3 regions of the Klebsiella sp. PL-2018 genome follow, and region 1 is predicted to be linked to each of the others. Evidence: predicted binding sites of a transcription regulator. Region 1 holds the regulator's gene; each other region holds the start of a gene.
What was found. The regulator LexA, encoded in region 1, represses DNA repair genes until DNA is damaged. The targets are predictions, from matches to a motif close to TNCTGTATGTACATACAGNA.
Positions count from the first base shown of each region.

Region 1 (2,267 bases):
GTAAATCAGCGCAAACGCCAGCGCCACCATCCCTGACTGGCGGCAGGCCGCGTGCCAGACGGCAAGCAGCTGGCTGTCGTCGCGCGCGCCGTAGGCCTGCCCGGAGTGCGCCTCCACGGCGTAGGCAAAACCGTCCAGCGCATAGGCGGTAAAGGTCAGCATCGTCATGAGGACCGCATTGACCGCGACGATATCGGCGCCAAGGCGGGCGCCAAATACCGTCACCGCCCCGAAGCAGAGCTGTAGCAGCAGCGAGCGCAGCATGATGTCGCGATTCAGCGCCAGCAGGCGGCGTATATCGCCGCGCCAGGCGTTTTTCAGCATCGACAGGGAAACGCCGCGCAGCGCCAGCACGCGTCTCGCCATCAGCAGGCCAATAAAGAAAGTGACGTATTCTGCGGTGACCGTCGCCAGCGCCGCCCCCTGCACGTTCATATGCAGGCCCATCACCAGCCATAAATCGAGCACAATGTTGAGGACGTTGCCGACTACCAGCAGGATCACCGGCGCTCTGGCGTACTGCACGCCCAGCAGCCAGCCCAGCAGGACCAGATTCGCCAGCGATGCCGGCGCGCTTAGCCAGCGGAGTTCCAGGAAGCGTCTGGCCTGTTCGAGCACGGCTTCGCTACCGCCGACGATATGCAGCGCCAGGTCGATTAACGGCATCCGTAAGAGCACAATCGCCGCCCCGGCGGTCAGAGCCAGGCCCAGCGGCTGTACCAGCGCACGCGCCAGCCGCTGCGGATCTTTTGCGCCAAACGCCTGCGCCGTCAGTCCGGTGGTACTCATTCGCAGGAACAACAGTAGCATAAAGAGGAAGCTGGTCGCCGTTGCGCCAACCGCCACGCCCCCCAGATAAACCGGGCTGTCGAGGTGGCCAATAACGGCGGTATCCACCAGCCCCAGCAGCGGAACGGTGATATTGGAGAAGATCATGGGCAGCGCTAAGCGCCACAGGGCTTTGTCGGCGGCGTTAAAAAGCATGGAGAAAGAGCCCAAATGAGGAAAAACGGCGCAGCATCATGCATCAGGTGATGATGCCGCGAGGTGAAGAGATTACTGCCAGTTGCCGTTGCGGATAACGCCGACGGCCAGGCCTTCAATAGTGAAGCTTTGCTCGCGAAGATCCACCACGATCGGCGAGAATTCGCTGTTTTCCGGCAGCAGTTCAACGACGTTACCCTGCTTTTTCAGTCGCTTCACGGTAACTTCTTCGTCGATGCGCGCCACAACCACCTGGCCATTGCGCACATCCTGCGTTTTATGGACGGCCAGCAGGTCGCCATCAAGAATACCGATGTCTTTCATCGACATCCCGCTAACGCGCAGCAGAAAATCGGCATTCGGCTTAAACATAGCCGGATCGACCTGATAGTGACCTTCGATATGCTGCTGGGCCAGCAGCGGCTCACCCGCCGCGACGCGGCCAATAAGCGGCAGACCCGTTTCTTCTTCCGTCAGCAGACGAATACCGCGGGAGGCGCCGGAAACGATCTCGATTGCGCCTTTACGCGCCAGCGCTTTCAGGTGTTCTTCCGCCGCGTTTGGGGAACGGAACCCCAAGCGCTGAGCAATCTCCGCACGCGTCGGCGGCATGCCCGTCTGGCTGATATGATCCCGAATGAGATCAAACACCTCTTGCTGCCTGGTCGTTAACGCTTTCATTCCGCCCCCTGGGTGTATATACAGTTATGCTGTGAGTATATACAGCTAACGGTGATTTTGGAACCACATTTCACACAAAAATCAGGAGTTTCTTTCCGTTTTGCGAGCCGCTACGCCAGGCGTTAGCGGTAGTTTGCCCATAAAAGCGTTCCCCACGCGATCAGCGCGATGATGATCGCCAGCAATACCGCCGCCGATCCCATGTCTTTCGCTCGCCCCGACAGCTCGTGATGTTCAGGGCCAATACGGTCAACAACCGCCTCAATCGCGCTATTGATAATTTCAACTATCATCACTAGCAGGACCGAGCTAATCAACAGCACCCGGGTGATGGCATCGACGTCTAACCAGCAGGCGATCGCCACGGCAACAACGGCCGCGATGCCTTCCTGACGAAAGGCGGCCTCGTTGACCCACGCCGCCCGGAATCCTTTCCAGGAATACCCTGCCGCTTTAATAATTCGGGTTAACCCAGTGGTATTATTGGCCATCAAACAAACCTTTTTATGTAAATGACGTCAATGAGTGTACGCGTTTGCCGCGTTACAACGGAAATTTTGCGCACTTTCTGTTATTCTTGCGGCGCATTTGCATGATTAACC
Region 1 is NZ_CP077673.1:395,481-397,747, reverse strand. Features, by position in the region: gene dinF (MATE family efflux transporter DinF) at 1-984, opposite strand, end outside; gene lexA (transcriptional repressor LexA) at 1,057-1,665, opposite strand; gene MKleb_RS01815 (diacylglycerol kinase) at 1,788-2,156, opposite strand.

Region 2 (2,267 bases), on a different replicon from region 1:
GACCGGGAATCCTGAGCGGTCGAACGACCGTAAGATCACGTCTGACGGGAAGGAGGGACCGGGTGACTGCCGCGGCAAAGCGAACCCTTGAATTCCCGGCAGCCCGGCTAAGATGGAGGCACGGCACCACCCGCTCACTGCACGGAGATAACAGAGGACAGTTTTCACCCATAAGGCCCGTAAACCGGGCCGGGTGAATGCGGAGCCGGCACGGGGACATCCTTATCGCACTGGTCCTCCTGCGCCGGCAGGCAGTTAAGGGAGAGTTTCCCCTCCCCCACAGCTCCGGCCTGTCACGCCGACGTTCTGACGGCCCGGGCCTCTCTCACCACGTCGCCTAAAACCCGGCGATCAAGCCAGCGGCGAACCGGATCGCCCGGGAAACGCAGAGCAATAAAATCGCCCGTCCCGTGACAAACCGGACGCGGCACACTGGCAGCGTGCGGCAGCATTGCCGGGGGGCTGGCTAACCGGAGAAAACAGACGTAACTGGCGGGAACAGCTGTCCACAGAGTATCTGTTTAACTCTGTGGATAACCTGAAGGCATCTGCCGGAAAAGAAGACGATAGCTGGCATGACAACAACAGTGCTTTTTTTGAGCACTGCCGCCGCAACAACGAAGAAACTACTGGCGCCGGGACTTGTCGCCGACAACGGACAGGGCGATATAGACCCCGCCTCCCCAGATAATCTGAGATATGACGAAAACCCAGAGCGGGACATCGAAAACAAGTAGCGGGAGGAGACAAACCGTCACAATCCCTATCAGCCGGCTGCTAAATTTACGACGTACGGGTTCACTGCTGTCCACCGGTACACAGGCATATCTGAGAACAGTTCTGAAACCTGGTGACATAGTGGTCCCTCCGGATATGAATTTCTATCGTCTGCTCAGTATATTACAAAATTTAAGCAACTCGAGCAGCAGAAAAACTGTACACGAAGCGGTACCGGTACAACTATTTTTATTATCAGAGCAATCAGTTAGCACCTTCCCGGGTAAATACGCTTGCAAATCGCGACATTCAGAAAAATAATTACTGTATATAAACACAGTTAATGGAATGGAAAATCGTGAAGTTTATCCCTGCAGTATCCGACCCTGAAATCCTGTCGTTGCCCCTTTTCACGGAGCGGTGCGCCGCCGGTTTTCCTTCACCGGCGGCAGATTACACGGAAGCGGAGCTGGATCTGAACGAGTACTGCATCCGGCACCGGGCCTCCACCTATTTTGTCCGGGCTATCGGCAACTCGATGACCGATATTGGCCTGAACTCAGGTGACCTGATGGTCGTCGACAGGGCAGAAAAGCCGGTACACGGTGACATTGTCATCGCTGAAATGGAGGGGGAATTTACCGTGAAACGGCTTCTGCTGACGCCCCGTCCTGTACTGCAACCCATGAACCCGGCCTACCCTGCCCTGCACCCTGACCCGGAGACGCTGCAAATTTTTGGTGTGGTGATCGCGTTTATTCATAAAACGCGCGGAGCGGACTGATGTTTGCCCTGGCCGACGTCAATTCATTCTATGCCAGCTGCGAGAAGGTGTTTCGCCCTGACCTGCGGGCTAAACCGGTTGTCGTGCTTAGTAACAACGATGGTTGTGTTATCGCCCGCTCAAAAGAAGCAAAACTGCTGGGAATTAAAATGGGTGTCCCCTGGTTCCAGCTTAAGAGTGCGCAGTTTCCGGAAAAACTGCATGTGTTCTCCAGTAATTACGAACTCTACGCCTCGATGTCAGACAGAGTCATGACCCATCTTGAGGAGCTGGCGCCCCGAGTTGAGCAGTACTCAATTGATGAGATGTTCCTCGATATCCGAGGCATCGACAGCTGCATTAACTTTGAAGCGTTCGGGCAGCAGCTGCGTGAGCATGTTGGTAACGGGACCGGCCTGACGATGGGCGTCGGCATGGGACCCACGAAGACGCTGGCAAAATCAGCGCAGTGGGCCTCGAAAGAATGGCCTCAGTTCAGAGGCGTTCTGGCACTGACGCCGGACAATCCACGGCGAACGGCAAAACTTTTATCCCTTCAGCCGGTAGAAGAAATCTGGGGCGTGGGGAACCGGATAGCGAAGAAACTGAAGCTCATGGGGATCACCACAGCCCTGCAGCTGTCACTGACCAGTCCGACCTTTATCCGTAAGAACTTTAACGTAGTTCTGGAACGTACGGTGAGAGAGCTGAACGGAGAGCCCTGTATATCGCTGGAAGAAGCGCCCCCGCCGAAACAGCAGATTGTCTGCAGTCGCAGCTTCGGTCA
Region 2 is NZ_CP077677.1:14,509-16,775, reverse strand. Features, by position in the region: partial or broken gene MKleb_RS30095 (hypothetical protein) at 294-389, opposite strand; gene MKleb_RS29550 (hypothetical protein) at 627-857, opposite strand; gene umuD (translesion error-prone DNA polymerase V autoproteolytic subunit) at 1,076-1,501, shown strand; gene MKleb_RS29540 (Y-family DNA polymerase) at 1,501-2,267, shown strand, end outside.
Region 2: umuD (translesion error-prone DNA polymerase V autoproteolytic subunit) is a predicted target of LexA. The motif match lies at 1,040-1,059, and genes of this name have one in related genera.

Region 3 (2,267 bases), 2.9 Mb from region 1:
GGCCTAACTGCGCCACCCCCTGGCTAAAGAAATCGCCCAGCATCACGCCGCACTTTTGATATCGGCATCCCTCCCGCCAGATAGTATCCAGGCATTTTAGCGCCGCAGCGACGATATCCCGGCTATCCTGCGTCGGGATGTGGATTTTCGTGCCGGCGTCTTTGCTGTAATAGACTTCATGACCGGCGAACGGACTGGTCTTCACAAAGACCGAAACATAGCGGCAGTACTGGTGCTCCGCGCGCAGCTTCTCGGCGGCGCGGACCGCATGGCTGCAGACGGCTTCGCGCATCGCCCCGTATTCAATCACCTTCTGACTAAAGGAACGCGAGCAGATAATTTGCTGTTTAGTCGGCATATACTCTTCCAGTTCAAGACACGGCTCGCCTCTCAGCTCCCGCACGGTGCGCTCCATTACAACGCTGAAATGTTTTCTGATCAGCGGAGCGGGCGTCTCGGCCAGCTGAAGAGCCGTCGTAATCCCCATATCATTGAGCTTTTTCGCAATGCGTCGCCCCACTCCCCAGATTTCACCGACGGCAACCTTCTCCAGCAGTTTTCTCTGCCTGGCCGGCAATGAGAGATCGACAACGCCCTCGAATTTTGGCCACCTTTTGGCCGCATAATTCGCCAGCTTGGCCAGGGTTTTCGTCGGCCCGATCCCGACCCCTACCGTCAAGCCGGTACTCTGGAGTAATGTACTACGCACGTGGCGACCAAACGCCTCAAGCTCCTCAGAACGATGGATCCCGGTCAAATTTACGAACGCTTCATCAATGGAATATTGATACACCGCGGGCGCCAGTTCTTCGAGAATCGTCATGACGCGATGGGACATATCGCCATAAAGGGCATAGTTGCTGCTAAACACCGCTACCTGATGACGTTCAAACTGTGATTTCACTTTGAAATACGGCGCGCCCATTGGAATTTCCAGCAGTTTCGCCTCGTGGTTTCTGGCGATGACGCAGCCATCGTTATTGCTTAACACCACCACCGGATGCCCGCGTAAGTCAGGGCGAAAGGCTATTTCACAGCTGGCGTAAAATGAATTCACATCGACCAGGGCAAACATCAGCGGAGCCTGTTGATGCTGAAAGTGACAACGCCAAAAATCTCCAGCGCTTCACCGTCGTTGCGCAGCACAATTGGCGGAAAATCCGGGTTCATCGGCAAGAGCTGCATGATGGGGTGCGTACAAAGACGCTTAACCGTGTATTCACCGTCGACTGAGGCAATGATGATATCCCCATGTTTCGCTTTCAGGCCGCGATCCACCACCAGCAGCGTACCTTCATAAATGCCGGCATCCACCATTGAGGTGCCTGTCGCCATAACAAAATAGGTTGCCGCGGGATGGCTGATACAAAGCTCATTGAGATCGATCCCCTTCTCAATATAATCCTGCGCAGGGCTGGGAAAACCGCATGGGACAAGGTCGCTAAACAGCGGAATCGACACAATCTGACGCAACTCAACCGGTTCATAGAACAACATAATAGATTCACCCGTTATAATACTGTGTTTTTATACAGTATCGATAGTTCATCTGAGTTTTTCAAGTCGCCTGTCGGAGATTGGCGTGAAGCCGTTGAAGTTGCGCTGAATTTTGCGTAAGGCGTTGCATAGCACGGGGCTGGAGAATGCCTCTCCCTACGTATTCCAGATGGTTTTGTACGGCATGCTGGAAATTTCCGCAAATTGGGAGGAGGATAGAATCCGTTGATGCGTGCTTTGCTCATCGCTTGTTGTTGTCCACCCGACATACTGAACCGGAGATTCATATGTATTACACGTTAGGAGACAAAACTCTCCACTTTTATCGTTATCAGTGCCGTTTTTATGTCGCTCATTGGGACGGAGGTCATGTGATGACGGAGAAGTTCAAACCGTTTATTGCCTCAATCACCGAGAAAACGGGCATTGAGGCAAAGAACGTTGAGGCGGCGGCACGGGACTACTTCAATAACGTCGACTGAGATTGAACCCCGGACCATCGCTATCGGCTTATCCATAGCGATGGCAACGGCTGGCGAACGGCAGAAAGCGCAAATAATAAGCCGTGTCACGCGATCGTAAAACAAAGCCTGTAGGATAGCCCCCGGACGCCACCAGCGCTAAAACGAGGTGAAGAGATGGGAACAGTAAAAGCCAGCAATCTGGAACAGGCAAAGCAGCTTCTGCAGTCCGGCGACGCCATTAAACTCGAACTGGATTTCGAGCTCGACTCTGATGAGTTTTTTAATTTTGCTATCGAGTACTGTACA
Region 3 is NZ_CP077673.1:3,273,922-3,276,188, forward strand. Features, by position in the region: gene umuC (translesion error-prone DNA polymerase V subunit UmuC) at 1-1,075, opposite strand, end outside; gene umuD (translesion error-prone DNA polymerase V autoproteolytic subunit) at 1,075-1,497, opposite strand; gene MKleb_RS15200 (hypothetical protein) at 1,785-1,979, shown strand; gene MKleb_RS15205 (hypothetical protein) at 2,136-2,267, shown strand, end outside.
Region 3: umuD (translesion error-prone DNA polymerase V autoproteolytic subunit) is a predicted target of LexA. The motif match lies at 1,518-1,537, and genes of this name have one in related genera.